4 regions of the Micromonospora sp. S-DT3-3-22 genome follow, and region 1 is predicted to be linked to each of the others. Evidence: riboswitches for the same ligand, from Rfam matches in the RefSeq annotation. Region 1 holds a riboswitch; each other region holds the start of a gene.
The links. Region 1 has a riboswitch for cobalamin ahead of cobN (cobaltochelatase subunit CobN). Riboswitches for the same ligand answer to the same signal wherever they lie in the genome.
Positions count from the first base shown of each region.

Region 2: another riboswitch for cobalamin. It lies ahead of metE (5-methyltetrahydropteroyltriglutamate--homocysteine S-methyltransferase); the one in region 1 lies ahead of cobN (cobaltochelatase subunit CobN).
Region 3: another riboswitch for cobalamin. It lies ahead of H1A17_RS11130 (ribonucleoside-diphosphate reductase subunit alpha); the one in region 1 lies ahead of cobN (cobaltochelatase subunit CobN).
Region 4: another riboswitch for cobalamin. It lies ahead of bluB (5,6-dimethylbenzimidazole synthase); the one in region 1 lies ahead of cobN (cobaltochelatase subunit CobN).

Region 1 is NZ_JACGMO010000133.1:10,901-18,175, forward strand. Features, by position in the region: gene H1A17_RS28520 (BTAD domain-containing putative transcriptional regulator) at 1-772, opposite strand, end outside; gene H1A17_RS28525 (MFS transporter) at 1,024-2,265, shown strand; gene H1A17_RS28530 (aldo/keto reductase) at 2,339-3,238, shown strand; gene H1A17_RS28535 (hypothetical protein) at 3,330-3,665, shown strand; cobalamin riboswitch at 4,499-4,628, shown strand; gene cobN (cobaltochelatase subunit CobN) at 4,938-7,275, shown strand, end outside.
Region 2 is NZ_JACGMO010000129.1:14,649-21,923, reverse strand. Features, by position in the region: gene metE (5-methyltetrahydropteroyltriglutamate--homocysteine S-methyltransferase) at 409-2,646, opposite strand; cobalamin riboswitch at 2,760-2,971, opposite strand; gene H1A17_RS28150 (HNH endonuclease family protein) at 3,339-3,944, shown strand; gene H1A17_RS28145 (hypothetical protein) at 4,267-4,632, opposite strand; gene H1A17_RS28140 (extracellular solute-binding protein) at 4,658-5,872, opposite strand; gene H1A17_RS28135 (hypothetical protein) at 6,135-6,899, opposite strand; gene H1A17_RS28130 (pre-peptidase C-terminal domain-containing protein) at 7,253-7,275, shown strand, end outside.
Region 3 is NZ_JACGMO010000028.1:35,605-42,879, forward strand. Features, by position in the region: gene H1A17_RS11125 (ribonucleotide-diphosphate reductase subunit beta) at 48-1,025, opposite strand; gene H1A17_RS11130 (ribonucleoside-diphosphate reductase subunit alpha) at 1,079-3,454, opposite strand; cobalamin riboswitch at 3,574-3,787, opposite strand; gene H1A17_RS11135 (helix-turn-helix transcriptional regulator) at 3,816-4,703, opposite strand; gene H1A17_RS11140 (oxidoreductase) at 4,831-5,733, shown strand; gene H1A17_RS11145 (hypothetical protein) at 5,789-6,508, shown strand; gene H1A17_RS11150 (TetR/AcrR family transcriptional regulator) at 6,564-7,157, opposite strand; gene H1A17_RS11155 (PEP/pyruvate-binding domain-containing protein) at 7,165-7,275, opposite strand, start outside.
Region 4 is NZ_JACGMO010000012.1:12,688-19,962, forward strand. Features, by position in the region: gene H1A17_RS05250 (LLM class flavin-dependent oxidoreductase) at 1-650, opposite strand, end outside; gene H1A17_RS05255 (TetR/AcrR family transcriptional regulator) at 890-1,462, opposite strand; gene H1A17_RS05260 (NAD-dependent epimerase/dehydratase family protein) at 1,461-2,312, shown strand; gene H1A17_RS05265 (TetR/AcrR family transcriptional regulator) at 2,496-3,083, opposite strand; gene H1A17_RS05270 (SDR family oxidoreductase) at 3,165-4,055, shown strand; cobalamin riboswitch at 4,156-4,356, shown strand; gene bluB (5,6-dimethylbenzimidazole synthase) at 4,393-5,037, shown strand; gene H1A17_RS05280 (hypothetical protein) at 5,111-5,455, shown strand; gene H1A17_RS05285 (hypothetical protein) at 5,588-6,151, shown strand; gene H1A17_RS05290 (hypothetical protein) at 6,370-6,813, shown strand; gene H1A17_RS05295 (TetR/AcrR family transcriptional regulator) at 6,913-7,275, opposite strand, start outside.

The sequences.
Region 1 (7,275 bases):
CGGCGGACCGGCGGGCGGCGGACGGCTCGCTGAGCGCCGGGTCGCCGTCGAGCACCTGCCGGTGCAGCCGCTGCAACTCCGGCGCCGGCTCGATGCCCACGCCGTCGGCCAGCGTCCGGCGCAGGTCGCGGTACACCGCGAGGGCTTCGGCCCGGCGGCCGACCTGGCACAGCGCCCGCATCTGCATGTCGCGCAGCCGTTCCCGCTCGGGGTGGAGGGTGACCAGCGCGGCCAGCTCCTCGACGGCCTCGTCGTACCAGCCGAGGCGCAGGTAGGCGTCGGCGCGCATCTCGATGGCGAGCAGCCGCCGTTCACCGAGCCGCCGGGTCTCGGCCAGGATCGAGGGGGACGGGTCGACGTCGGCGAGCGGGTCCCCCCGCCAGGCGGCCAACGCCTCCGACAGGGCCCGTACCGCCTCGTCGAGCCGGCCCGCCGCGAAGGCGGCACGACCGCGTACCACGTTGGCGTCGAAGAGGTGACTGTCGACGTCGCCGCGCGCCAACCGCAGTTTGTAGCCACCCGGGCCGGTAATGATGGCCCGCCCCACCGACGGGGGCAGACTGCGCCGGAGGCGGAAGACGTACTGCCGGATCAGATTGCTGGCCGAGGCGGGTGGTTCGTCGGGCCACACCTCGCGGGCCAGGCGTTCCACCGGGATGAGCACATTTCCGTTGACTGTCAGGACCGCCATCAGATTGCGTTGCTTGGGAGCATTGATGCAGTAATTCTGCCCGGGAAGTATCACATATGTTCCGAGTATGCCGAACTTCACGAATCCCCCACGATGCGCGTGCCCCCGTACCGTCAGTCCCCACCACTGATTGAAGCTAGTCGATCAATAATGACGGTGCCGCGCCATCTCCGTTCGGCTGCGCCGCTGCGGTAAGGAGCACAACGCGCTTGTGGCCGTGACGAAAGCGGTGTGAGATCAGCGGTGGGGGACGTCGGGCCCGGCCGGGACACATCGGACCGGGAGAAACGGCCACACCGGGAAAGCCACGCCAGGGAAGAGGACCGCGCGCCGTGAACACCGCCACCGAGAACCGAACCGTCCCGCCCCGGGTGGTACGGGCCGCCCGTACCGGGGTCGCGGTGGTCTTCGCCCTCAACGGCCTCGCCGTGGCGACCTGGTTCTCCCGGGTCCCGGCGGTCCGCGACGCGCTCGGCCTCAGCGCCGGCCGGCTCGGACTGCTGCTGCTGGCCATGTCCGGCGGCGCCGTGCTGGCGCTGACCAGCGCCGGCCTGGTGACCCAGCGGCTCGGCCCGGCCCGCACCGTCGTCGCCTCGACCGTGCTGGTGGCGGTCGGTCTGGTCGGGGTGGGCGTCGCCGCCCCGCTCGGCTCGCTGCCCGGCGTCGCGGTCGGCCTGTTCGCCCTCGGCTACGGCTCCGGCACCTGCGACGTGGGGATGAACGTCGAGGGCGCGGCGGTGGAGAAACGGCTCGGCCGCACCATCCTGCCCCGCTTCCACGCCGCCTGGAGCCTCGGCTCGGTGGCCGGCGCCGGGCTCGGCGCGGGCGCGGCCCGGCTCGGTGTGCCGATCACCGTGCACCTGACGGTGCTGGCGGTGGTGGTGTTCGGCGGCACCCTGCTCGGCGCGCGCAACTTCCTGCCCGCCCCGGCCGCCTCGACCGCCGACGGTGCCGCGTCGACCCGCCGGGGTGGCCTGCTCGCGGCCTGGCGCGAGCCGCGCACCCTGCTCATCGGCGCGCTGGTGCTGGTGATGGCGTTCACCGAGGGCAGCGCCAACGACTGGCTGGCGGTCGCCTTCGTCGACGGCTACGGGGCCAGCGAGGCCGCCGGGGCCGCCGTCTTCGGGGTCTTCGTCGCCGGCATGACCATCGGCCGGACCGCCGGCACCGTGGCCATCGACCGCTGGGGCCGGGTGCCGGTGCTGATCGGCACGATCCTGCTGGCCGCCGCCGGCTCCCTGCTGGCGGTGCTGGCCGGTTCCGGGCCGCTCGCCGTCGTCGGCGTGGTCCTCTGGGGGCTCGGCGCGTCGCTCGGGTTCCCGGTCGGGATGAGCGCCGCCGCCGACGACGAGGAACGCGCCCCCGCCCGGGTCAGCGTCGTCGCGGTGATCGGCTACACGTCGTTCCTGGCCAGCCCGCCGCTGCTCGGCCTGCTCGGCGACCATGTCGGCATCCTGCACGCCCTGCTGGTGGTGCCGGTGCTGCTGATCCCCACCCTGGCGCTGGTGCCGGCGACCCGTCCGCCGGCCGGCACCGGCCCGCAGCACCCCGTCGGCCCGGTACAGGAAAACTAACAGTCGTCGGCCCCCGCCGGTATCGGGTGCGCGGCCGTTCCCCGGGGCCGCCGCCGCTGGCTAGGGTCGCCGCATGCCGACCGAGATCACCGCCGCAGCGGCGGGCCGCTGGACCCTGGGCGACCGCACCGTGCACCGGATGGGCTTCGGCTCAATGCGGATCACCGCCCACCCCGACCGGGAACGGGCGCTGCGCGTCCTGCGCCGGGCCGTCGAGCTGGGGGTCGACCACATCGACACCGCCGCGTTCTACGTCTCACCCGGCGGCACCCTGAAGGTCGGCACCGGCCCCGCCCGGTACGCCACCGAGCTGATCCGCGCCGCGCTCGCCCCGTACCCGGAGGGGTTGGTCGTCGCCACCAAGGTCGGCTTCCGGGCCGACCCGGCCACCGGGATGCACGAGGAGGCCGGCCCGGCGCAGCTGCGCGCCCAGGTGGAGGAGAACCTGCGCCGGCTCGGCCGCGACCACCTCGACCTGGTCAACCTGCGGATCGTCAAACGCCCCGCGCCCGACTCCGTGGCGGAACGCTTCGGCGCGCTGGCCGAACTGCGCGACGCCGGCCTGATCCGGCACCTGGGCCTGTCCAACGTCCGCCTCGACCACCTCGACGAGGCGCAGCGCATCGCCCCGGTGGTCTGCGTGCAGAACAACTACGCCCTGGACAACCGCGGCGACCAGGACGCCCTGCTCCGTGAGTGCGGTGCCCGGGGCATCGCCTACGTGCCGTTCTTCGCGCTTGCCGGGGCCAACCGGGAGGGCGGGGCCCGCACCGACCACGGTGCGGCGGTACGCGCCGTCGCCCGTGCCCACGACGCCACCCCGCAGCAGGTCCGCCTCGCCTGGACGCTGCACCAGGGCCCGCACGTGCTGGCCATCCCCGGCACCGGCGACCCGGCCCACCTGGCCGAGAACGTCGCCGCCGGGACGCTGCGGCTCACCCCCGACGAGCTGGCTGCCCTCGACCGGGCGTGAACAGGCCGCTCAGCCGGCTGTCACCGGGTTCGCAGCGCCCTTCCAGGTGGGGATGCTCCACTGGAGGGACGCCGAGGAGAGGAACGGGCAGATGGGCTGGTTCAGCCGACGGCCCCGGGCTGACGAGGGCATCCCGACCAAGCTCGACCGGGAGGCCACCCGGGACGACCTGACCGCGTTGGCGGACTTCGTGGCCGCCCACCGGGGGGTGGAGTTCTATCTCGAACCCGAGACGACCGCCACCGACACCACCGTGGTGGCGATCGCGCACGACGGGGAGTGGATCCGCCGCCGCACCGGCTCCCCGCGTACGGCGGCGAAGCTGGCCCACCGGCACGCGGTGCCCCTGTACGAGGCGGCGAAGACCGGATACCCGGAGCGGATGCGGGCCTGGAACCGGGCCCATCCCGAGCGCCGCCTCCGCTGATCCCCCCCCAGCGGCGCGTGGGGTACGGCGGAGGCCGTGGGGTGCTGCCCCGGGGTGGGGTGGCTGCGGTGGCGGCTGCGCGCGCCGGGCCGCCGGCCGCCCCGGGGCGGGGGTAGGTCGACGCGGGCCCTTTCGAGCTGATGACGGTGACGGATCGGGGCCGGCCGGGCGGGGACGACCCGGACCGCCCGGCCGGGGCGACCGCAGTGTCGGGCCGGGGCGACCCCAGTGTCGGGCCGGGGCGACCGCAGTGTCGGGCCGGGGTGACCCCAGTGTCGGGCCGGGGCGACCGCAGTGTCGGGCCGGGGTGACCCCAGTGTCGGGGCGGCGCGGCCCGGCGGCACCGGGCCGGGGCAGCCCTGCGGCGTCGGGTAGGTGGCCGACGCTGCCGGCCTGGCCACCGTCCGGTCAGGCCTGACCACGCCGGCCCCGAGTCGGTGACGTCATCAGCTCGACAGCGTGTGACAGAGGTATCCCGACCGCCCGTGGCCGGCCAGCCACCGGCAACGGGCCGTCCGGCAACGGGCGGCCTGGGGGACGACCCGCCCGGGGACGGCACACCCGGGTCGGCTCCGCGGCGGTCGGTGGGCGGGACGGGACCGTCGGCGGGCACCTGAGGAGGGCCCGGCGTGTCCGACGCAGGGCGGTTCGGGTCGGCCGTCGGGACGGGGCGGGCCGATCCGTGGGATGCGGGGAGCGGGTGCCGACCCCGCTGGACGACGAGAGCCGCCGCCGGCCTGGCCACGGGGGTCGATCGGTGCCGCCGTGGGGGCGGTGGCCGCCGTTGACCTCGGGGTGAGGAGTGTGGCAGCATTCGCGGCCTGACGGCAGTGAAGGAAGTCGGTGCGATTCCGACGCGGTCCCGCCACTGTCACCGGGGAGCGATCCCCCCTCGTGGGTCACGACCGTGCGTGCACGGTTGGAAGGCCGGGGGTGAGCATCGATCCGGAAGCCAGGATACTTCGGCCGTCGGAGAACCCCAGGGCGTGGACACCCGAGGAGGACCCGATGACGCGCAGCGTCACTGCCGACCCGATGACGGTCGGTGATTCCCGCAGCACCGTCGAGCCCGCGCCGCCGCGTGCTCCCACCCCTCCCACCGCCGCCGGTCGTCGCCGGGGCGGTCGGCCTGCCACGTACCGCTGACGGCCGGTCCGGGTGCCCCGTCGTCGGCGGGGCGCGTCGGACCTCCGCCGCCGCTGACCGGCGTCCCTCCCGCCCCGCTCGGCCCGGCCCTGCGGCCGAGCCGGACGTCACTCTCCGGAGCTGCACGTGCGCATCCTGCTGCTGTCCACCGCCGACACCGATCTGCTCGCCGCCCGCACCAGCGCCGCCGACTACCGCCTCGCCAACCCCACCCGGGTCGACGTGGCCGCCGTACCGGCCCTGCTCGACGGGGTCGACCTGGCCGTCGTACGGCTGCTCGGCGGGCGGCAGGCGTGGCCGGACGGCCTCGCGGCGGTGCTCGGCTCCGGCGTCCCCACGATCGTGCTCGGCGGCGAGGCGGTGCCCGACGCGGAGCTGATGGCGGCCTCCACGGTGGCCTCCGGGGTGGCCACCGAAGCGCTGTCCTACCTGGTGGAGGGGGGCGCGGAGAACCTCGCCCAGCTCGCCCGGTTCCTCTCCGACACGGTCCTGCTCACCGGTGAGGGCTTCGACCCGCCCACCCCCACCCCGCCGTACGGCATCCTCGACCACCGCCGCCCGACCGCCCCGGGCGACCCCGCCGACCCGGCCGATCCGGCGGCCGGGACGGACGGGCTGCGGGGGGACGGCGGGCGGCCGACGGTGGGGATCGTGTTCTACCGGGCGCACGCGTTGGCCGGCAACACCGACTTCGTGCGGACCCTGGCCGACGCGGTCGACGCGGCCGGCGGCGAGCCGCTGCCGATCTTCTGCGGCTCGCTGCGCGGGCTCACCCCCGGCGACGGGCCGCTGGACCTCTTCGCCCGCTGCGACGCGCTCGTCGTGACCGTCCTCGCCGCCGGGGGGACGGTCGCCGCCGACGCCTCCGGCGGAGGCGACGAGGACGCCTGGGACGTCGGCGCGCTCGCCGCCCTCGACGTTCCGGTGATCCAGGCGCTCTGCCTGACCAGCACCCGGGAACAGTGGGCGGCCAGCGACGCCGGGCTGTCCCCGCTGGACGCGGCGATGCAGGTGGCCATCCCCGAGTTCGACGGCCGGATCGTCACCGTGCCGTTCTCGTTCAAACGGATCGACGCCGACGGGCTGTCGGTCTACGCCGCCGACGCCGAGCGGGCCGCCCGGGTCGCCGGGATCGCCGTCCGGCAGGCCCGGCTGCGGCACCTGCCCAACGCCGACAAGCGGGTGGCGATCGTGCTCAGCTCCTACCCGACGAAGCACTCCCGGGTCGGCAACGCCGTCGGCCTGGACACCCCCGCCTCGGCTGTCCGCCTGCTCGCCGCCCTCGCCGAAGCCGGATACCACCTCGGCGACGCGCCACCACCCACCGACGGGGACGCGCTGATCCACGCGTTGATCGCCGCCGGGGGCCACGACGTCGAATGGCTCACCCCGGAACAGTTGGCCGCCGCCGAGGCCCGGGTGCCGGGGGAGACCTACCGGCGTTGGTTCGACCAGGTGCCGGTCGACCTGCGGGACCGGATGCGGGAACACTGGGGTGAGCCACCCGGCCAGCTCTACACCGACGACGGTGACATCGTCCTGGCCGGGCTGCGGTTCGGCAACGTCACCCTGCTGATCCAGCCGCCGCGCGGCTTCGGCGAGAACCCGATCGCCATCTACCACGACCCCGACCTGCCGCCCAGCCACCACTACCTGGCCGCCTACCGGTGGCTGGCCGCGCCGGTCGCCGACGGCGGCTTCGGCGCGGACGCGGTGGTGCACCTCGGCAAGCACGGCACCCTGGAGTGGCTGCCCGGCAAGGGCCTCGGCCTGGCCGCCGACTGCGCCCCCGACGCCGTCCTCGGTGACCTGCCGCTGGTCTACCCGTTCATCGTCAACGATCCCGGCGAGGGCACCCAGGCCAAGCGGCGGGCGCACGCCGTCGTGGTCGACCACCTGGTGCCCCCGATGGCCCGCGCCGAGACCTACGGCGAGCTGGCGAAACTCGAACAACTGCTGGACGAGTACGCCACCGTGCAGGCGCTCGACCCGGCGAAGGTGCCGGTGGTCCGGGGGCAGATCTGGGAACTGGTGCGCGCCGCCGAACTCCACCACGACCTGCACACCGAGGCGATGCCCGCCGCCGACGACTTCGACGACTTCGTGCTGCACCTCGACGGCTACCTGTGCGAGGTCAAGGACGTGCAGATCCGCGACGGGCTGCACGTCCTGGCCGGGGTGCCCACCGGTGAGGCCCGGGTCAACCTCGTCCTGGCCGTGCTGCGCGCCCCGCAGGTGTGGGGCGGCAGCCGTGCCCTGCCCGGCCTGCGGCAGGCCCTCGCCGCCGGCTACGGCCTGGACGAGCAGGCGCTGCTCGCCGAGCCCGGGGCACGGGTGGCGGTGCCGGCGGCGCTGACCGACGTGGTCGACGGGCCGGCGGTCACCGCCGCCGACGCGGTGGACCTGATCGAGGGGCTGGCCCGGCGGCTCGTCCTCGGCATGGAGACCCTCGGCTGGGACGCCG
Region 2 (7,275 bases), on a different contig from region 1:
CGCACCGCCCCTGCCGAGTTCTTGCGACTCAGCAGAAGGAGACTCCGGTGCAAGCGTCACCAGCGCAAGGGCCCCATCGGTCATCCTCCGGTGCCGCGACTGCGGGCATCATCGAGGAACCAGCCGAGCGGGCCGGGTAGACGCCCTGAACAAACTGCTCAGCGACATCCGGCAGATCCTCGACGCCACGCAGAGCTGCTGCGCGGCCCGGCGTGACGCCGACAGACGGATCAGGGACCTGACAGACACCCAACGGACCTGACAACCGTCGACCGTTTCCGGACCGACACCGCGCCACGCACTCCGATGATCTCCCGAGCCGCTCGATCTTGCCGGCGGACCGGAGAGGCCGGTCTACTCGACGCGCTGTTCCGGGCGGATCCCGCAGGTCCGCCCGGAACAGTCCGATCAGCTCCCGCGGACCTCGGCTGCAGCGGCGACGAGGTGTCGGAGGGACGCCTCGACCTCGGGATAAGTGCGGGTCTTCAGGCCGCAGTCCGGGTTGACCCACAGCCGTCGGGCGGGCACGGCCGCAACGGCCCGACGGAGCGCGTCGACCACCTCGTGGTGGGGTGGGATGCGGGGCGAGTGGATGTCCCACACCCCGGGGCCGACGCCCCGGCGGTAGCCGATCGCGGCAAGGTCGTCGAGGATCTCCATCTTCGAACGCGACGCCTCGATGCTGGTGACGTCGGCGTCGAGCGCGTCGATGGCGGTGATCACCTCACCGAACTCGCTGTAGCACAGGTGGGTGTGGATCTGGGTGTCGTCCGCGACGCCGCCGGTGGCGAGGCGGAACGCGCCGACCGCCCAGTCCAGGTACGCCTTCTGGTCGGCCCGACGCAGCGGCAGGGTCTCCCGCAGGGCAGGCTCGTCGACCTGGATGATCCGGATGCCGGCGGCCTCCAGATCGCGGCACTCGTCGCGCAGCGCGAGTGCCACCTGGTCGGCGGTGTCGGCCAGGGGCTGGTCGGTGCGGACGAACGACCAGGCCAGGATGGTGACCGGGCCGGTGAGCATGCCCTTGACCGGACGGTCGGTCAGCGACTGGGCGTAGGTGGACCACGCGACGGTCATCGGTGCCCGGCGGGCCACGTCGCCGTGGATGATCGGCGGGCGGACGCAACGGGACCCGTAGGACTGCACCCAGCCGTGCGTGGTGGCGGCGAAACCGTCGAGTTGTTCGCCGAAGTACTGGACCATGTCGTTGCGTTCCGGCTCACCGTGCACCAGCACGTCCAGGCCCAGCCGTTCCTGCAACCGGATGACCTGCTCCACCTCGGCGCGTATCCGCTGCGTGTAGCCGGCGTCGTCGAGAGTGCCGGCGCGGTGCGCGGCGCGGGCCCGGCGCAGCTCGGCGGTCTGCGGGAACGAACCGATCGTGGTGGTCGGCAGGTCCGGTAGCGCCAGCCGTTCCTGCTGGCGGGCGGCCCGCCCGGCGTAGTCGCCACGGTGCCGGTCGGCAGGGCGCAACGCCGCCAACCGGCCGCGCACGTCGTCGTGCCGCCACGCCGGCGGGGTGGGCGGCAGCGGGGCGGGCAGGCTGGTGGTGCCGTCGCGTAGCGCCCGCCCGAGCAGGACCACCTCGTCGACCTTCTGCCGGGCGAACGCGAGCCGCGCGGACAACTCCGGGTCGAGGTGGGTCTCGGCCGACAGATCGACCGGCACGTGTAGCAGCGAACAGGAGGTGGACACCGCCACGTGGTCGGCCAGTCCGGCGACCGTGGCACCGGCGGCGACGGCCGCCCGCAGATCCGTGCGCCAGATGTTGCGCCCGTCGACCAGGCCGGCGACGACGGTCGTGCCGCGCAGGGGACCGGCGGCGGCGAGCCGGTGCAGGTTGCCCGGGCCGGCGACCAGGTCCAGGCCGATCGCCTCGACCGGGGTGTCCAGCAGGGCCGGCAGGGCGTCGCCGAGGTCACCGAAGTAGGTGGCGACGAAGATCCGGGGACGGTGTGGCAGTTCCCCGAGACGTCGGTAGGCGTGCCGCAGGCCGTCGATCTCGGCCGTGGTGCGGTCGGCGACGTAGGCGGGTTCGTCCAGTTGGACCCAGGCCACGCCCGCGTCGGCCAGGGTGGTGAGGATCCGGGCGTACGTGTCGACCAGGTCGTCGAGCCGGGCGAACGGATTGTCGCCCTTGGCCAGCAACAGGAAGGTGGCCGGCCCCACCAGCACCGGTCGGGTGGCGATGCCCAGGTCACGTGCCTGCGCGTACTCGCTCAGCGCCTTCGTCGGATCCGCCGCGAACACGGTGTCGGGCTCGATCTCCGGCACCAGGTAGTGGTAGTTGGTGTCGAACCACTTGGTGAGTTCCAGCGCTGGTGCGGCATCGACACCACGGGCCATGGCGAAGTAGGTGTCGAGTCGACCGAGGCCGAGCCGGGCGAACCGGCGGGGGACCGCCCCCACCGCGACGGCGGTGTCGAGCACGTGGTCGTAGTAGGAGAACGTGTTGGACGGGATCGCATCGAGGCGGGCGTCGCGCAGCGTCCGCCACACCTCGGCCCGCAGCCCGACGGCCACGGCCTCCAACTCGGTGGCGTCCAGCGTGCCGGCCCAGTACGCCTCGACGGCCTTCTTCCACTCGCGGTGGGCGCCGATACGGGGATAGCCGAGCACGGTGCTCTGCCCGAATGAGGTGGTCACAGATGGTCCTTCCCTCGCGGTGTCCGACGACCACCCGAGAGGAAGACGGATACGCCACGGCGTAACCGGCATTCCGCCCTGGCCCTCCCGAGAGGCCGCCGACGGCGCGCACCGGCGGCACGCGCAGCGCTGGCAGGTCTTCGGACTCGTGGGCGTCGTACCCAGACCTACTGGCCGTCGCTTCCCAGACCTTGCGGTCCAGTGCTTCGTTGACGGCGGTCGTTCCCACTCACCGCTGCGGGGCAGTCCCGGTCTTCCACCGGGTTCCCTCTTACGACGTCTCACCCGCGCACGGGAGAGACGAACCAGCACCGCCCGCGATCCTACGGGCACCACGACGATGCCTCGGCCCGGGGTGCGGATCAGAAGGTCAGGAGTTCGACTCTGCTGGGACAGGGGCGTTCGGTTTGCCGTCCAGTACGCAGTTCCGCATTGCGCTTCCGTGCATCACTGCTCAGGAGCGGGTTCGGGGCGACGCCCGGGAAGTCGGCCCGACGCCGAGTGACTCCCGACTCAGGTCGGGCCCTCCGGGCGGATCTTCACGCGGATGCCATCCTGCTGTCACCTTCCATCGAGGATGATGATTGCATCTGTCGTCGATGGTGACCGGGAGGCGTGGCATGTCAGGACCGACCACGAAGACGTCCGGGCCGGCCCGGCCCCGGGTGCGTGCCGTGACCTTGGCACTAGCCATGCTCGTCGGCGCGGCCCTCTCGGCGGGCATCGGGGGGACGGCGTCGGCGACGCCGTCGGGGATCCCGTCGAAGGCGACCGCGCAGGCGCAGCTCAATGCCCTCACCGTCGCCGCCGAGGGTTCCACCAGCGGCTACTCCCGGGACCTGTTCCCGCACTGGATCACCATCAGCGGCAGCTGCGACACCCGCGAGCAGATCCTCAAACGCGACGGCACGTCGGTCGTGGTCAACTCCTCCTGCCAGGCCACATCGGGCCGCTGGTACAGCCCGTACGACGGGGCGACCTGGACCGCCGCGTCCGACGTCGACATCGACCACGTGGTCCCCCTGGCCGAGGCGTGGCGCTCCGGGGCGAGTTCCTGGACGACCAGCCGCCGGCAGAGCTTCGCCAACGACCTGTCCGGCCCGCAACTGATCGCGGTGACCGACAACGTCAACCAGTCCAAGAGCGACCAGGACCCGTCAACATGGCAGCCGCCCCTGTCGGCCTACCGGTGCACCTACAGCAAAATGTGGATCACCGTGAAGTACACCTGGGGCCTACGGCTGCAATCGTCGGAGAAGTCCGCCCTACAGACCATGCTCAACACCTGCTCCTCCTGACCGCCCGCCCGATCAGCGGCTGCGTCGGGCACCGCACCGGGTGACCGGAGCGGCAACGTGCAGGGGGGCCGGCAGTCCCGCCGAGGGCTTCGGGGAAGCCGCTCACCGTGGCGACACCTCGACCTGACCAGGACCCGCAGCACCCCGCCACCCCGATGTCCTAGGACGCTTTAGGAGTGCCGCTCCTCAGCGGCCAGGCCACCGCCTGCCTGACGGACATCGTCACCGCGTACCTGGTGCACGGGCACCTGCCGAAGCACGACACGGCCTGCCAACAGCGCCGCTGGCGCGTCCCTCCGGTAACTGCCGACACGACAGCCGTTCACCGACCGGGCGGCTGACCGGTGGTGCCGCCCGCGGCCTCCGGCTCCGCGGTGTCCCGCGCCGGGCCGGCCGCGGCGTCCGGACTCGCGGCGGTCTGCAACTGGTACGACCGGTAGGTCAGCCAGAGCGCGACCAGCCCGGCGACGGCTGCCGCCACACTGGCGATCTGGTCGGCCAGGTCCGGGCCGAGCGCCAACACCCCGACGACGATGACCAGGACCGCCAGCCCGCCGAGCGCCACCGTGCGGACCTGCTGCCTGGCCAGGTGTGCCGTCCAACGGCGCGGAATCACCCTGATCACCAACTCCGCCAGGATGATCCCGGCCATCACCAGGATCGGCACCTGCCACGGCTCGACCTTCACGGACCCTCCTCCACCCGGTCTCCGGTCATGCGAGCGCCGCCTTCATGGCGGCGATGAACTCCGAGGTCAGGTCGGACTCACCGCGGAGCATCCGGGCGACGTGGTCGACGAAGACCTCGGCGAACGCGCGGTATCCCGGGTGCATCGGCCGGGGCCGGGCATTCTCCACCGCACCACGTAGTGCTTCCAGGTGCGGGATGACCGCCTGGAGGTTCCTGTCGTTGTAGGCCTCGGCCAGGGTCGGGGCGAAGCCGTGCCCGGCGAGGACCTTCTGGGCTGCGGTGCCGGTCATGAAGTTGATGAACCGGAGGGCCTGGTCGGGGTGGGGACAGGCACGCGCCATGGCGAGGCTCTGGCCGCCGAGCACCCCGGACGTCAGCGGGTACACCTTGATCTTCCCGGCCAGCAGGTCAGGGTCCTTACGCTGCTGGAGTTCGCGGTACTTCACCGGCCAGTTGCGCATGAACGTCGGCCGGCCCTCCACGAACGTGTCCAGGCTGGCGTTCTCGTCGCTGGAGCGATTGACCTTCCCGGCCACGATGGCCGCCTGCAACGGTTGCAGCGCTCTCTGCCAGGGTTTCAGCTCGAACAGGATCTCACCGGTCGCGCTGAGCAGGTCAGTGTTCACCGACAGCGCGTGCTCCAGGATGTTGACCAGGAAACCCTCGTTGTAGTTGGACGAGTTGGGGCGCAGTTGGCCGACGAACGAGCCCTTGTCGGCAAGGGTGCCGAGGACCGTCGACAAGTTCACCACATCGGGCTGCTCGGTCCCGGGGTCGCGCCAGAACAGCATGCCGACATCGGTGTTGAGCGGCGCGGCCCAGTAGCTGTTCGGGGTGTCGTCGACCTGGTGGAGATCCCTCACCGACGTCAGGAAGTTCGGGTCGGTCAACCGGATCGGGGTGATCAGCTTCTGCGCGGCGAACTCGGGGATGTCGACGACGTCCAGGTTGAGGATGTCGGCACTGCCATTGCGGGCCGCCGTCAACAGCCTCGTGCGTTCATCGCCTGATCCACCCTCGACCTCGTCGGTGAACCGGGCCGGGGTATCGGGGTTGGCCTGGTTCCACATGTCCATCAGCAGCTTCCGTGCCCCGGTGGGGTCGGCCCCGGTGGCGAGTCGAAGCTCCACCGGTGGCGGGCGGTGTCCGCCCGGCAGCAGGTAGACCGCCGAAGCGCTCACTGCGCCGCAGGTCAGCACCCCGCTGAGAAAGGAGCGCCGCGAGTACTGCTCGGGCATGGTGCGGACTCCTTCGATCCGGGCCGGTCACACGTACGCAACGAGTCATTCATCACGTTACGCTTTGGCGCTGATAAATGCCGGGCCGGGCGGGAGCGGTCGGCGAAGCTCGTACTGTCGGAAACCGGATCGAGCGGCAGGGACGGCATCGGTGACCCCATGTGCCGACGCAATTATCGGCACTGGGATATGCGGCGACGAGGCGGCGTTGTCGCACCGCTGGATCGGCGGGACACGTCACGCCACGTCGACCGGCCACCTTCTACCCGGCGCCCCACCAGGCCAGCAGACGCCGCGCGAAGGCGCGGGTCTCGACGTCGCCGACGGTCATCCCGAAGTGGCCGCGGATCTCAGCCGCCAGGTACCCGCTGAGATCTCCCGCGCCGGCACCGGCGGACAGCCTCGACAGCAGCGGTGCGATCAGGCAGTCGTACTCGTCGACGTTCGCCCGCGGGTCGTGGACGCCGATGAAATCCCAGGCGTTGAGCAGCCGGCGAAGGCCGGCCGTGCGCTGTGCTGCGCTGCCGTGGGCGAGGCTCGTGAGGTCACCCCCCGGCGAGGCCGGCACGCGGGACAGGTGGTCACGGCACAGCAGACGGACCGAATTCGCCAGTTCCCGGTTGCCACGTTCCCCGTCCTGATCCCACTCGTCGGCGAGCACGTGCAGGTCCGTGAACGGACTGTGTCGGATCTCGTCGAGATCCCCACGCTCGCAGACGAAGGCGGAAACACGCTCGCTGACGGTGCGTTCGTCGATCGCACCGTCGACCAGCCGTTGCGCCAGCGTGGCCAGCCAGGTGTCCGCGGCCTCCGCCGCGGACGGAACGCGTACGCCCATCTCGTCGAGGGCGGCGGGGAGCAGCTCGCCGATCAGTCGGGTGTCGGTGCCGTCGAGCCCGGCAAGTTCCCGCAGGGCCGGCCCGTCGTGCCCGTCGGCGAGCCAGTCCGCCGCGTACCAGGGCATCCGCTCGACGACCATGCGGCCCAGCACGTACTCGGCGGCAACCAGGTCCGGCGGCCTGCTCACCGGCCGGTCGCTGTTCCCGCTCGACCGTGCGGACCGGCGTGAGTGTCGCTCTGCCATGCCCTATATCCCCTCCGAGCCGACACGTCGACCGCTCATGCCACATACGGTGCCAGTGCTGACCATCCCTCATCAATCGGCAGAGCCCTGACCTGCCCACTTTTGCCCGTGATCGGACTACACAATCAACTGTCCTATAGCTGACACCTCCGGCGGGGCCGCCCACCGTTTCTGCCGGTAGATGACCCGATCACCGTGGGTGATCAATTCGGGGGATGCGCTGTTCACCCGGCCATCTATTTCGGTTGATGGATGTCGCCTATCTTGCCACCAGAAGTTGCGTCTGAGGAGGCAGCATGTCGGGACCGCTCGACCGCCG
Region 3 (7,275 bases), on a different contig from region 1:
GGCCCGGTGGTCGCACGCCCCACCGGACCGGGCCCCGGCCACGCCGGTCAGAAGTCGTCGTCGAAGGTGACGCTGCCGCTGACCCCCACCTGGTACGCCGACACCCGCCGCTCGAAGAAGTTCGACAGCTCCTGCACGTCCTGCAGATCCATGAACGCGAACGGGTTCTGCGCCCCGTAGCGCGGCGCGATGCCGAGCTGGGCGAGCCGCCGGTCGGCGACGTGCTCCAGGTAGGCCCGCATGTCCTTAAGTGACAGCCCGGACACGCCCTGGTCGAGCAGGTCCTCGGCGAACTGCACCTCGCACTCGACGGCCTCGGCGAGCATCTCGGTCACCTGACGTTCCAGCTCGGCGTCGAACAGGTCCGGCTCCTCCCGCCGGGCGGTCTCCACCACGTCGAAGGCGAACGCCATGTGCATCGACTCGTCGCGGAACACCCAGTTGGTGCCCGACGCCAACCCGTTGAGCAGGCCCCGGGACCGCAGGAAGTAGACGTAGGCGAAGGCCCCGTAGAAGAACAGCCCCTCGATGCAGGCGGCGAAGCAGATCAGGTTGAGCAGGAACGCCCGCCGGTCCGCGCGGGTACGCAGCTCCCGCAGTTCGAATACCGAGTCGATCCAGCGGAAGCAGAACTCGGCCTTGCGCCGGATCGACGGGATGTTCTCGATGGCGGCGAACGCGGCGAACCGTTCCTGCTCGTCGGGCACGTACGTGTCGAGCAGGTTCAGGTAGAACTGCACGTGCACGGCTTCCTCGAACAGCTGCCGCGACAGGTAGAGCCGGCCCTCCGGTGAGTTGACGTGCTGGTAGAGGTTGAGCACCAGGTTGTTGGCGACGATCGTGTCACCGGTGGCGAAGAACGCCACCAGCCGGGACACCAGGTGCCGTTCGGCCGGCGAGAGCCGCTCCAGATCGGCCAGGTCGGAGTGCAGGTCGACCTCCTCCACCGTCCAGGTGTTGCGGATGGCGTCCCGGAACCGGTCGAAGAAGTGCGGGTAGCGCATCGGCCGCAGGGTGAGGTCCATGCCGGGGTCGAGCAGCAGCTGCCGCCCGGCGGTGCGGGGTTCGTCGACGGTGGTCACTGGCACGCCTCGCAGCTCTCGGGGTTCTCCAGGGAGCAGGCGAGCGCCTCGGCGTCGGCCGCGACGACCGGGGCGACGGTGACGGTGGCCTGCTGGATCCGGGTCGCCGGACGCGACCGCAGGTAGTAGGTGGTCTTCAGCCCGGACTTCCAGGCGTGCAGGTACATCGAGGACAGCTTGCCGATGGTAGGCGCGCTGAGGAACAGGTTCAGCGACTGCGACTGGTCGATGTACGGCGCCCGCGCGGCGGCCAGGTCGATCAGCGCCCGCTGCGGCAGCTCCCACGCGGTACGGAACAGCTCCCGCACCTCGGCGGGCAGGTCGACGATCCCCTGCACCGAACCCTCGGCCCGCTTGATCTGGTCGCGGATCTCCGACGTCCACAGCCCGCGCGCCTTCAGCTCCCGCACCAGGTACGTGTTGATCTGGAGGAACTCCCCGGACATGGTCTCCCGCTTGAACAGGTTGGACACCTGCGGCTCGATGCACTCGTAGCAGCCGGCGATCGACGCGATCGTGGCGGTCGGGGCGATCGCCACCAGCAGCGAGTTGCGCAGGCCGTGCGCCGCGATCCGGGTGCGCAGCGCGACCCACCGGTCGACCTGGGTGGGTTCGACCCCCCACAGGTCCGGGTGCAGGTCACCCCGGGCGGCCCGGGTCTCGGCGTACGCCGGGTGCGCGCCGAACCGTTCGGCGAGACCGGTCGACGTCTCCAGGGCGGTCAGGAAGATCTCCTCCTGGACCCGGGTGGACAACTCCCGGGCCCCGGCCGAGTCGAACGGCAGCCGCAGCGCGAACAACGCGTCCTGAAGCCCCATCAGCCCCAGCCCGACGGGCCGCCAGCGCGGGTTCGACACCGCCGCCTGCTCGGCCGGGTAGTAGTTGATGTCGATCACCCGGTCCAGGAACACCACCGCCGTGCGGACCGTCCCGCGCAGCTTGTCCCAGTCGACGCCGTCGTCGGTGAGGTGCGCGCCCAGGTTGACCGACCCGAGGTTGCACACCGCCGTCTCGGTGTCGCTGTTGACCTCCAGGATCTCGGTGCACAGGTTGGACAGGTGGATCGTGTTGCCCGGCACGCCGGTCTGGTTGGACAGCCGGTTCGCCGGGTCCTTGAACGTCATCCACCCGTTGCCGGTCTGCGCCAGGGTGCGCATCATCCGCCCGTACAGGTCCCGGGCCCGCACCGTGCGGACCGCCTTCTTCTCGGCGACCCGGTACGCGGCGTCGAACTCCTCGCCGTACAGGTCGGGCAGCTCCGGGGCGTCCGACGGGTCGATCAGCGACCACTCGCCGTCGGCCTCGACCCGGCGCATGAACTCGTCGGGGATCCAGTTGGCCAGGTTGAGGTTGTGGGTACGCCGGGCCTCCTCGCCGGTGTTGTCCCGCAGCTCCAGGAACTCCTCGATGTCCGGATGCCAGGGTTCCAGGTAGACGCAGGCCGCCCCCTTGCGCCGACCGCCCTGGTTGACCGCCGCCACCCCGGCGTCGAGGGTCTTCAGGAACGGCACGATCCCGTTCGACCTGCCGTTGGTGCCCCGGATCAGCGCGCCCCGGCCGCGCACCCGCGTGAAGGAGATGCCGATGCCGCCGGAGAACTTCGACAGCTTCGCCACCTGGTGGTAGCGCTCGTAGATCGAGTCCAGTTCGTCGCGCGGCGAGTCGACCAGGAAACACGACGACATCTGGGTGTGCCGGGTGCCCGAGTTGAACAACGTCGGGGAACTCGGCAGGTAGGCCAGCGACGACATCAGCCGGTAGAACCCGACCGCCTCGTCGGGCGTGCTGGACAGCCCGCAGGCCACCCGCAGCAGCCAGTACTGCGGCGTCTCCACCACCAGCCGCGACTGCGGGTGCCGCAGCAGGTAACGGTCGGCCACCGTACGCAGCCCGAAGTACTCGAACCGCAGGTCACCGGCCGGGTCGACGGCGTCGTCGAGCTGCCGGGCGTGCCGGGTAACGAACGCGGCGGTGTCGTCGGCGATCAGGCCGAGGCCGTGGGCGTACCGGATGGACTCGCTGAACGAGGTCACCTCCTGCCCGCGTACCTCCTTCTCCACGTACGCGGCCAACAACCGTGCTGCCAGCCGGGAGTACTGCGGTTCCGTGCCGATCAGCTCCGCCGCCGTCTGGATCGACAACTTGTCCAGCTCGGCGGTGGTCGCCCCGTCGTAGAGGCCGCTGATCGTCCTGGTGGCCACCCGCAGCGGGTCGACCTCGTCCAGGTCGGCGGCCCATCGGGCGACGGCCGTGACGATCCGGTTGACGTCCACCGGCTCGGTGTCGCCGTCGCGCTTGCGTACCCGCATCGCCGGCCGGCGTGGCCCCGCGCCGTCGACATCGGACGGTAGGCTCTCCGCTACGTTCGTCATGACCTCTCCTCGCTGTCACCGATGGCCATCGGACGCGGGAGAACGCCAACGGGCGCGGCACGGCGGCCGTCCCGGGTGCTGGCGTCGGTCGTCCCGCGCGACCTCCGACCGCCGCGCGCAGCAGCGCACGGCGCACTGGCAGGTCTTCGGACTCGCGGGCGTGACCGGGTCCGGTCGCCTACTGGCCGTCGCTTCCCAGACCTTACGGTCCAGTGCTCGATGACGGCGGTCGTTCCCACTTACCGCTGCGGGGCAGTCCCGGATTCCCACCGGGTTCCCTGTTGCCTCGACCGGACCACCGGGCCCGGTCGAACCAGCTGCGTGGCACACCATATATGGCGTGGATGGGGGAGAGGCAACACTAGATGTCGCGTCGGCGTGTCGGATAACTCTCATCCGACCGGCCGGTTGCCCGCAGTGACGCCAGCAGCCGCAGCGCGTCGGCGTCGGCGCTGCCCGGCTCGGCGGTGAAGACCAGCATGACCGGGCCGGGGTTGCCGGGCAGCGGGTAGGTGTCCCAGTCCAGGACGATGTCACCGACCTCGGGGACCTGGAAGGTCTTGGTGCCGTTGACCGATCCGCGCACGTCGTGCCGGGACCACAGCCGCCGGAACTCGGCGCTGCGGATGCTCAGCTCGCCGACGACGGCGGTGGCCCGGGGGTGGGTGGGGTCGGTGGCGACGGCGGCGCGCATCATGCCGATGTAGTCCATGGCCTGCCGCTCCCAGGCCGCGCAGCGCCGGGCACCGGTCGCCGCCTCGTCGAACATCAGCAGCAGCATGTTGAGCCGGTCCGGCGGGTAGCCCGCCGGGTCGCCGAGCAGCGCCACCGCCCACGTGTTCCAGGCGAGCAGGTCCAGGTGGCGGCCGAGCACCACCGCCGGGGTGTCCATCACCCGCAGCAGCCGCCGGGTGCTCTCCGGCACCCGCTCCGGGCCGTGGTCGACCCGGGCGGGCAGCGGCCGGCGGGCGGCACGGGCCAGGGTGAACAGGTGCCGGCGTTCCGCGTCGTCGAGGCCGAGCGCGGCGGCGAGCCCGTCCAGCACGTCGTCGGACGGGCGTACCTCCCGGCCCTGCTCCATCCGCTGGTAGTAGTCGGTGCTCAACCCGGCCAGCAGCGCCAGCTCCTCGCGGCGCAGCCCGGTGACCCGGCGTCGCCCGCCCGGCTCCAGGCCGACGTCGCGGGGGTGCAGCCGGCCGCGCCGGGCGCGCAGGAAGTCACCGAGTTCACGGGCGTACGGGTGGGTCATGTCGCCAGTGTGGCGCGGCCCGGACCGGCGCGGGTAGGTCTGCGGGACCTAGGCAACCGGGTACGACCGGTCCCGCCCGGCCGGCCCCTAGCGTCGGCGGTCCCACCCGACCGTCAGGGAGCAGCAGATGACCTGGACCGCCGACCACATCCCCGACCAGCACGGCCGCACCGCCGTCGTGACCGGCGCGAACTCCGGCCTCGGCCTGGTCACCGCCACCGCCCTGGCCCGCCGGGGCGCGCGGGTCGTGCTCGCCGTGCGCGACACCGCCGCCGGCCGGCAGGCCGCCCGTCACATCGGCGGCGACGCCGAGGTACGCGAACTGGACCTCGCCTCCCTCGCCTCGGTACGGGAATTCGCCGCCTCGCTGGCCGCCGACCGTCCGGTGCTCGACCTGCTGGTCAACAACGCCGGTGCGGTGCTGCTCGGCCCGCGCCGGACCAGCGTCGACGGCCACGAGCTGCACCTCGCCACCAACCTGCTGGGGCACTTCGCGCTGACCGGTCTGCTGCTGGGCAATCTGGGTGCGGCGCGGGCGGCCCGGGTGGTCAGCCTCAGCTCGATCACCCACCGCAGCGCGCACCTGGACTTCACCGACCTGATGGGGGAGCGCGGCTACCGGGGTGCCGGCGCGTACGGCCGGTCCAAGCTCGCCACCACCGTCTTCGGCATCGAACTGGACCGCCGGCTGCGCGCCACCGGATCGCCGGTGCTCAGCGTGCTGGCCCATCCCGGTGTCACCCGCACCAACCTGACCCCCCGGGCCTGGTCCCACCAGGGCCGGCGCGGCCGGGTGATCGCCCGGCTCGGCCTGCTGGCCACCCAACCGGTCGAGCAGGGTGCGCTGCCCCAACTGCGCGCCGCCACCGACCCGCAGGTCCACGGCGGCCAGTTCTTCGGCCCGGCCCGGTTCTTCCAGACCCGGGGGCCGGTCACCGAGGTGCGGGCCAGCCGGGAGGCCACCGACCCCGCCGTCGGCCGGCGGCTGTGGACGGCGGCCGAGGAACTGACCGGCGTCCGCTATCTCTGACGCAGGGCCGCACTAGCATGGCTGCGGTCGGTGACGGCGGTGGAGACGAGGCGACATGGGATGGCTCGGGCGGGTGCTGGGCGGCGGGGGCCGGCAGGTCCAGGACGATCCGGTCCGGCAGGCGGCGCTGTCGGCCGAGGTACGGCAGCGCTTCGGCGCGCACCTGGCCGTCCGCCCGGCCGAGCAGGTGGCGGCGATGGTCCGGCTGCTCGACGACGGCGACGGCCTGGCGGTGGCGGCCTCGATCGTCGGTGAGTTCGCCGACGCCGCCCACGCGGACCTGCTGGCCCAGACGGCGGAGCTGTACCGGCGTACCGGCCAGCGGTTCCCGGTGGACCGGCGCAACTACCGGCCGCTGTGGCGCGAGGCGGGTGGCCGGCTGCACTGGCCGCTGTTCGCGCTGCCGGGCGGCCTGCACCCGTACGTGCACGTCGCCGCCGCCACCACTGTCGTCGGCACCCGGGCGGCGCAGTTCGTCCGGGGCACCGACCCCCATCCGCTGCTCGCCCGCCTGTTCGAGGTGCTCGACCTCACCACCTGCGGCTGGGAGTACGGCCGGGTGCGGGTGGACCACGACGGGGCGTCGCTGGTCGGTCGACTGATCTCGACCACCCGGGACGTCCGGGCGGCGATGAAGGAACCTCCGTCGCTGCCGCCGTCGGTGCGGGAACTCATGCGCACCAACCGGACGGTCGACGTCTTCGACCTCACCGGCGACCGGGTGGTCGGCACGATCAACGTGGGCGGCGAGCTGCGGCCGGCCCTGCTCACCTGACGTCGCCGGGGGTGGACGCCGACGGCGTCCACCCCCGGCTGCCGGTCAGCTGCGGTCAGGCGAAGAGCAGGTCCAACTGGTGGTCGAGGACCGCGGTCGCCTGCGCCGGGGTGTACTGCCCGCCGAGCAGGTACACCCCCAGCCCCTCCACCATCGCCAGCAGCCCCGCCGCGGCGTCCGACGCCGCCTCCGCCCGGCCGGCGAGCGGTGCCGGTGGCTGCGGCAGCAGCCCGGCGATGAACTCCACCAGTTGCGCGGTGTCCGGCCGCAGCCCGGGGGCCGCCGCCGGGTGCAGGGCGGTCCAGGAGAGGAACGCCAACGCCACCCGCCCGTCCCCGCGTGCCGCCTCGTCCAGCGGCAGCAACGCCGCCAGCAGGGTGCGCAGCAACAGCCGGGGCTGCGGGTCCGGGCCGAGTGCCGCGACCGCCGCCTCGACCCGGGCCCGGCCCCGGTCACGGACGACGGACAGCGCGAACGCCATCATCTCGTCCTTGGTGGTGAAGTAGTGCTGCACCATGCCGGCGGAGACCCCCGCCTCGGCGGCCACGTGCCGCAGGCTCACCGCCTCCAGACCCCGGTCGGCGGCGACCCGCATGAGCGCGTCCGCGATCAGCGTGCGCCGCTGACGGGGATCGACCTTCCTGGGCATCGGGGGCCTACCGCGCCGTCGTCACGGTGCCGGCCGCACCGTCCACGGTGATCACCTGACCGGTGACGATCCGCGACGTGGCGCCCGGCACGCTGATCACGGCCGGAATGCCGTACTC
Region 4 (7,275 bases), on a different contig from region 1:
TCGGTGGACTCCTCGGCCTTGACCACGCTGCTGGTGAGCAGGTTCATGCCCTGCTCGCCGGCCCAGCGGGCGGAGTGGAGGCTGCCCGCGCCGTACCACATCCGGGCGGCCAGGCCGGGGGAGTGCGGTTGCACCCGGCGGGAGAACTGTTCGAAACCCTCGAAGCCCTCGACGTCGCTGGCCGGCTCACCGCGAACGAGGTCGAGCAGCCGTCGTACCCGGGTGTAGCTGAAGTCCTCCGCGTCGGCGGTGTCCGGGTAGAGCGACCGGCGGACCCGGTCGTAGTGCATCGGTGGGCCGACGCTCACCCCGGGGTTCAGGCGCTCGCCGGAGAGGATGTCGACCGTGGCCAGGTCCTCGGCCAGCCGCAGCGGGTTCTCCCAGCCGAGCGGGATGACCGCGGTGCCGAGCTCGATGTGCCGGGTCCGCTGTGAGGCCGCCGCCAGGACGGCGATCGGTGAGGATATGCCGTACTGGAGGTGGCGGTGGCGTACCCAGGTGCTGTCGAAGCCGAGTTGCTCGCCCAACTCGATGAGCCGGAGTGTCGCCTCGTGGCCGGTGCGGGGGTCGGCCTCGTCGAACAGGCCGATGGTCAGGAAGCCGAGCTTTCGCAGTGCTGCCGACTGCTTCGACGCAGGTGTTCCACTCACCGTCCGCCTCCAAGGATGCCCACCCAGGGACCTGGAACCCTACCTGGTCGGTAGGAAAGGGTTGCGCCCGGCGGCGGCGCAACCGCAGGTTGGGCGGGTCGTCGGGTTACGGCGTGCCGGCGAAGCCGGGCATCCGGAGCGGGTCATCCACCCGGGCTGGGTGGCCGGATCCAGTCCGCGTTCTCGCCGCAGGGCCTGACGCGCAGAGCCGGCGACCGGCCCGAGATCCGCGCGCCGGCTCAGCCGAGTGTCGCGGTCGCCGCTCGCAGCTCGCTCAGGGCGGCCAGCGTGTAGCGGGCCAGCCCGTGGTCGGCGTCGGTGTCGGCCCACTCGGCGTAGCCCCGCTTGAACGCGAGCAAGCCCAGCTCCCCGGCCAGCGCGGCGGCCGCGTCGGGGACACCGCGGGCGGTCAGGGCGGCGGTCATCGCGGCGGCCATGCTCACGCTCTTGAGGGCGTCGCGCTCCTGTAGCTCGGTGCTCGCCGCGACGGCTGCCTTGAGTCGGGGTCCGATCTCGCGGTTGAGCGGGCCCATCGCGTCGGACGCCCGCTGCAGGCCGGCCGCGACCGCCTCGAGCGGGGTGGCCCCGGCCGGCGCCTCGGTGATGCCCTCGGCGAGCAGCCGGCTGAGCGTCTCCTGCCCGGCCGCCAGCAGCTCGCGCTTGTCGGGGAAGTGCCGGAAGAACGTGCTCTTGGTGACGCCGGCCCGCTCGGCGATCTGCGCGACCGTGGTGGCGTCGTAGCCCTGCTCGGCGAACAGGTCGACGGCGGCGACGATCAGCCGCTCGCGTGCTCCCGGTTCCCAACGTGCCATGTCGTCCATCATGGTCGTCGCCGAGCTGCTCGAACACGGGCACCGGGTGCTCGCGCTCACCCGCTCCGACACCTCAACCAAGGCCGCTGAGGCGGCCGGCGCCGAGACGATCCGGGGCGGCCTGGCCGACCTCGACGTCGTGCGAGCCGGCGCGGCCCGCTCCGACGGCGTGATCCACCTCGCCTTCGGCAATGACTTCAGCAGTCCCGAGTCGGTGGCCGCGGCGGTCGCCGAGGAAACCGCGGCGCTCATCGCTCTGGGCGAGGAGCTGATCGGCAGTGACCGTCCGCTCGTGACGGTTTCCGGCACGCCCTGGGTGGCCGGCCGGCTCTCGACCGAGGGCGACCCGCTGCCGCTCGAGGGCCCGGTCGGGGGCCGCGGGCGTACCGTAAATTCGATCTTGGCGTTGGCTGCTCGGGGTGTCCGCAGCTCGTCGGTCCGGCTGCCCCGCACGGTGCACAACCACGGCGAGGGCGGCTTCGCCGGGCTGCTCACCCAGATTGCCCGGCAGTCCGGCGTCTCCGGCTACCCGGGCGACGGCACCCAGCGCTGGCCGGCCGTGCACGCGGTCGACGCTGCCGTGCTGTTCCGGCTCGCCCTGGAGAACGCACCGGCAGGCACCGCCTGGCACGCGGTGGACGACGAGGGCGACGCGGTGCGGGACATCGCCGAGGTCATCGGGCGGCGACTCGGCCTGCCGGTGCGGCAGGTGCCCGAGGAGACGTTCGGCCCACTCGGCGAGATCTTCGCCGCCGACCAGCCGTCGTCGAGCGCACACACCCGGGCGACCCTCGGCTGGACGCCGACCCACCCGAAGCTGCTCGCCGACCTGGAGAACCTCCAGCCCTGACCGGTTGCCCTCCACCCGCGGCGCCGACGCCGGCTGCCCCTGGCCGGGCCGGCGCTGCTGGTGCCGGCTGGCCCGGCACTGACCACTCACCTGCTCGTCTGGCCCGCCCTGCCGACGCTTCCCGGCCACGCCGACGCGATCGTGCAGCCGGTGTCCCGGGCCGTCGAGTCCGCCGCCCGCCGGTCAGGTGTGCCGGCTCGTGGCGGCGACCATGTCGACGAGGGTGTCGGTGAGGTCTTCGGCGCAGACGCCTCCCCACTTCGGGTCGGCCAGCTGGCCACTGGCCTCCAGACCGGCGATCCCGTTCGCGCTGCTGATGAGCAGGGCCGCGTACCGGCGGGCGTCCTGCTCGCCCACCAGTTCGGCGACGACGGCCAGGAACTCGGTCTGGCTCCGCTGGGCGGCCCGGGCGAGTGCGGTGGGATCGCCGGGCGGGTTGCTGAACATGAGCTGGTAGAGGTGTGGCTGAACGCGGCCGACGTCGATGAGCGCGAGGAGACCGCCGCGGATCTTCTCGGCGGCGGACAGGCCCGGGTCGGCGCGGAGGGCCTGCATGCGGTCGCCGAGCGTGTCCCACGCCCGGGTCCCGACGGCGATCAGCAGGCTCTCCTTGTCGGGGAAGTGCCGGTAGGGCGCTCCGCGGGTCACTCCCGCGCGTGCTCCCACCGCGCGCAGCGTCACCGCGTCGAGGCCACCGGAATCGAGCAGCTCAGCGGCCGATTCGAGCAGCGCGCGGCGGGTGGCGGCGGCTGATTCGGCGCGGCTGGTCACGCGGACGATGCTAGTCCGCTGGTGACGACCAGGTCACTTCCTTCGGTTGACGTTGTCATCTCAATGGCGCAGACTAGAGAGATGACAACGTCAACTGAAACTCGGGAACTCGTGGTCGTGACCGGCGCCTCGACCGGCATGGGTGCGGCCACCGCGCGGGAACTGGCCCGCCGCGGCTTCCACGTCCTCGCCGGCGTACGACGCGACAGCGACGCCACGGCCCTGCGGGCCGACCGCATCGAGCCGGTGATCCTCGACATCACCGACCCCGACCACGTCGCCGCGCTCGCCGCCCGGGTCGGGCGGGACCCGCTGCCGCTGCGGGCGCTGGTCAACAACGCCGGCGTCCCCGGCGCCGGCCCGGTCGAGGTGATGCCGCTGCACGAATGGCGGCGCATCTTCGAGGTGAACCTCTTCGGCCACGTCGCCGTCACCCAGGCCCTGCTTCCCGCCCTGCTGCGCGGCAGGGGACGCGTCGTCAACATCAGCTCCCTCAACGGCAGGATCTCCATGGCCGGCTACGGGCCGTACGCCGCCAGCAAGTTCGCGATGGAGGCGATGAGCGACGCGTTGCGCAACGAACTGGCCCCCCACGGCGTGCAGGTGGTGGTGGTCGAGCCGGGCGGCGTCCAGACCGAGATGTCCCGCGTCGGCCTCGCCGCCCTCGGTCGCCTCGACGACACGATGACCCCCGAGCAGAACGAACGCTACGGCGCCCTGATGCAGGCGATACCCTCCCACGTGGCGGCGTTCACCAGGGCCGGGGTGACCTCCACCGTCGCCGCGAAACGGATCGCCGCGGCGGTGACCGACCGCAGGCCCCGCACCCGCTACACCATCGGCGCGACGGCTGCCTTCCTCATCCGGGCCTCCCGTATCCTCCCCGACCGGACGCTCGACCGGATGACGACCTCCGACCTGCGCAGGCACTACCCGACCGGGAACCGTCGCCGGACGACCGCCAGCCGGTGAACGCCGAGGCCGGCGTCAGCGGCCCACCGTCACCCGGCTGCCGGGCCGTATCCGGCGACCACCTCGGGCACGAGGTACGTGATCCACCGGTAGCATCGGCGGCGGCACGAACGTGCGAGGTGCCCCGCGTGGTGCGGGGAGAATCGGGAAGCCGGTGTGAATCCGGCACGGGCCCGCCGCGGTGACCGGGGAGCGACCGTCCAGGCGCGAGGAGCGCAGCCACTGGCCGTACGGCTGGGAAGGCGGACGGGTCGGCGTTGATCCGGGAGTCCGAAGACCGGCCTCGCGTCGACCGCCCACCCGTCCGGGGTGGGCCGAGCGCAGCGGGAGCCTGCCTGTGGAACTCTACGACGCCATCCACCGCCGCCGGGACGTCCGGGCCGAGTTCACCGGGGAGCCGGTGCCGGCCGGCACCCTGCACCGGATTCTCGACGCCGCGCACGCCGCGCCCAGCGTCGGCTACTCGCAGCCGTGGGATTTCGTCCTGGTCCGGGACCCTGCCGTCCGCCGCCGGTTCCACCGGCACGTGCAGGCCGAGCGGGCGACGTTCGCCGCCACCCTGGACGGTGCCGCGGCCGACCGGTTCGCGCGCATCAAGATCGACGGGGTGCTGGAGTCGACGCTGTCGGTCGTCGTCACGTACGACCCGCGGCGCGGGGGCCCGGCGGTGCTCGGGCGGCACGCCATCGCCGACGCGGGCCTCTACTCCGTCTGCCTGGCCATCCAGAACCTCTGGCTCGCCGCCACCGCCGAGGGGCTGGGCGTCGGGTGGGTGTCCTTCTACCGGGAGTCGTTCCTCGCCGAACTGCTGGGCGTGCCGGCCGGCATCCGGCCGGTGGCCTGGCTCTGCGTCGGGCCGGTCACCCACCTGGCGGCCGTGCCCGACCTGGAACGGCGCGGGTGGCGGCGACGCCGGCCCCTCGCCGAGGCGGTGCACCACGACCGCTGGCTACGACGGGTGCCTGACCGACCGAACAGCTAATTCGGGTACGTCGATGCAACAGTTAGGCTGACGTCGCGCTCAGTCGTTACCCGGCTACGTTGGGAGGAGTTCCATGCGTACCACCGTCACGGCCCTGGCTACATCCGCGCTTGCCGCCCTGGGCCTCGTGGCCGCCGGGGCCACGCCGGCCCTCGCCGCCGCACCGGCGCCCTTCTGCGAGTCCGGCGCTTCGCAGTTCTACTGCGACGGCAGCAGCACCGGCACGACGACCTGGAGCATCACCTGGTACTCCGGCAGTGTCGGCACCTTCACGACCGCCGGGTCGACCCTCTTCGCCGCCTGCCCGGCCAGCAACCTCGGCCACCCCGTGCGGGCCAGCTACAGCTACGTCGACGGCGGCACCACCCAGTACAGCGGCACCACCCAGTTCATCTGCCGCAGCGGCCCCTGGCAGTAGAGCCGTCCCACGTCCGGTGTACGCGTCACCCACGCGTGCGCCGGACCGGCTCGTGCTCCGGCCGCAGCTACTCCGCGCCTGCCGGACCCTCATGCTCGCCATGATCACCGCACGGTGCTGGAATGGGGCCCGATGACAGCCGAGCCGGTCCGCGAGGGGAGGTACGCGCGCATCGAGCGGGAGCGGCGGTTCCTGCTGGCCGGACCGCCGCTGCCGGCATCGGTCACCGCCAGCCGTCGCATCACCGACCGGTACCTGACAGGCACCCGGCTGCGCCTCAGGCGTGCCGAAAGCCCCGCCGACGGATCCCGCGAGTGCAAGCTCACCCAGAAGGTGCCCGCCGCGCGGCCGGGCCACATCCAGGGACTCATCACGAACGTCTACCTGTCCCCGGCCGAGTACGAACTGCTCGCCCGCCTGCCCGCCGCGACGCTGTCCAAGACCCGTCTGAGCGTCCCGCCGCTGGGCATCGACATCTTCGATCCGCCCCTGCACGGTCTGATCCTGGCGGAGGCCGAGTTCACCTCCGACGCGGCGGCACGCTCGTTCCTCCCACCCCCGCAGATCGTCGCCGAGGTCACCGACGACCTCCGGTTCACCGGTGGCTCACTCGTCCATGCCCACCGCGAGGACCTGCTCGGCTGGCTCGCCGACTACGGCATCACGCCAGCCCCTACCACCCCGTGGACCGCCTGAACCCCCTCGACCACCGGCACCGACGACTGCGCAGGTGGTTAATCCGCAGACGGTCCCGTGGGCGGTCGACGGCCGCAATCCGACCGGACGTCGGTCACCGCCGGCTACCGCGCCGAGCGCGGCGGCTACCGCGCCGACTCGGCTCGGTCGGGGAGTGGGGCGAGTCGAGGTGGTAGTTTTCCGCCCCTGTGCTGGGACAGTCGAGAAAGGACGTTCGGGTGACTGACGACCACTCCGGGGCCGGGTCCGCCGTCGAGGTGCCACGGCGACGACGTCGGTGGGTCATCCCGTCGGTGGTGGCCCTCGTGGTGCTCGCCCTGGGTGGCGGTGGTGCGGTGGCGTACCGGCAGCTCGCTGACCGGGAGGATGAGGATCCGGGGGTGACGGCCTGCCGGTCGGCCGGGTTCGTGGTGCGGGCCGCGCAGGGCGAGGTCACCCCTGATGACGAGGTGCGGCGGGTGGGGGAGTTGTTCCAGCGTTCCGCGCACGAGGATCTGCGGTCCGCGGGGGTCTTCGCGGTGGGCACGGTGCAGCGGGCGCAACGGGCGCAGGATCCGCGCGATGCGCCGGAGACGGTGAAGTTGCGGCAGGTCAACCTCGCCGCCGCAGTCCCCAGGTTGATCGCTGCCTGTGCGGAGCACCAGGTCACCGTCAAGGGATAGCCGTGGACGTCGGCGTCGCTGCGGCCTGACGTACGGTCGCGGCGACGCCCGGACCCGACGGGCGGCATCCGGACAGGGTCGGACCCGCTCGTGCCGGACTCACCCTTCCGGGGCGACCTGACCGTTCGAGGTGGGCAGCCCTTCCATCTCGGTCCGCAAGGTCGCTAGTGCGGTGTCGATGATGTCGGCGAGCCGGCGACCGTCGTCGGTGTCGAGCCATGCGGCGACGGACACGTACATCAGGGTTCCCGCCGTCTCGGCGAGCAGGTCGGCCCGCAGCGGGTCGAGGCCGCCGGCGCGGAAGCCGTCCCGCATCACCTGGGCCAGCATCGCGCGCTTGTGCTGGTCGCGTTCGCGCAGCCCCGGGTCGGACGCCACGATGGCGCGCCGCTGCCGCAGGTCGTCCTTGCGGCCTTCGAAGTACGTCTCGGCGAGCGTGCGCAGGCCCGCGACGATGAACGC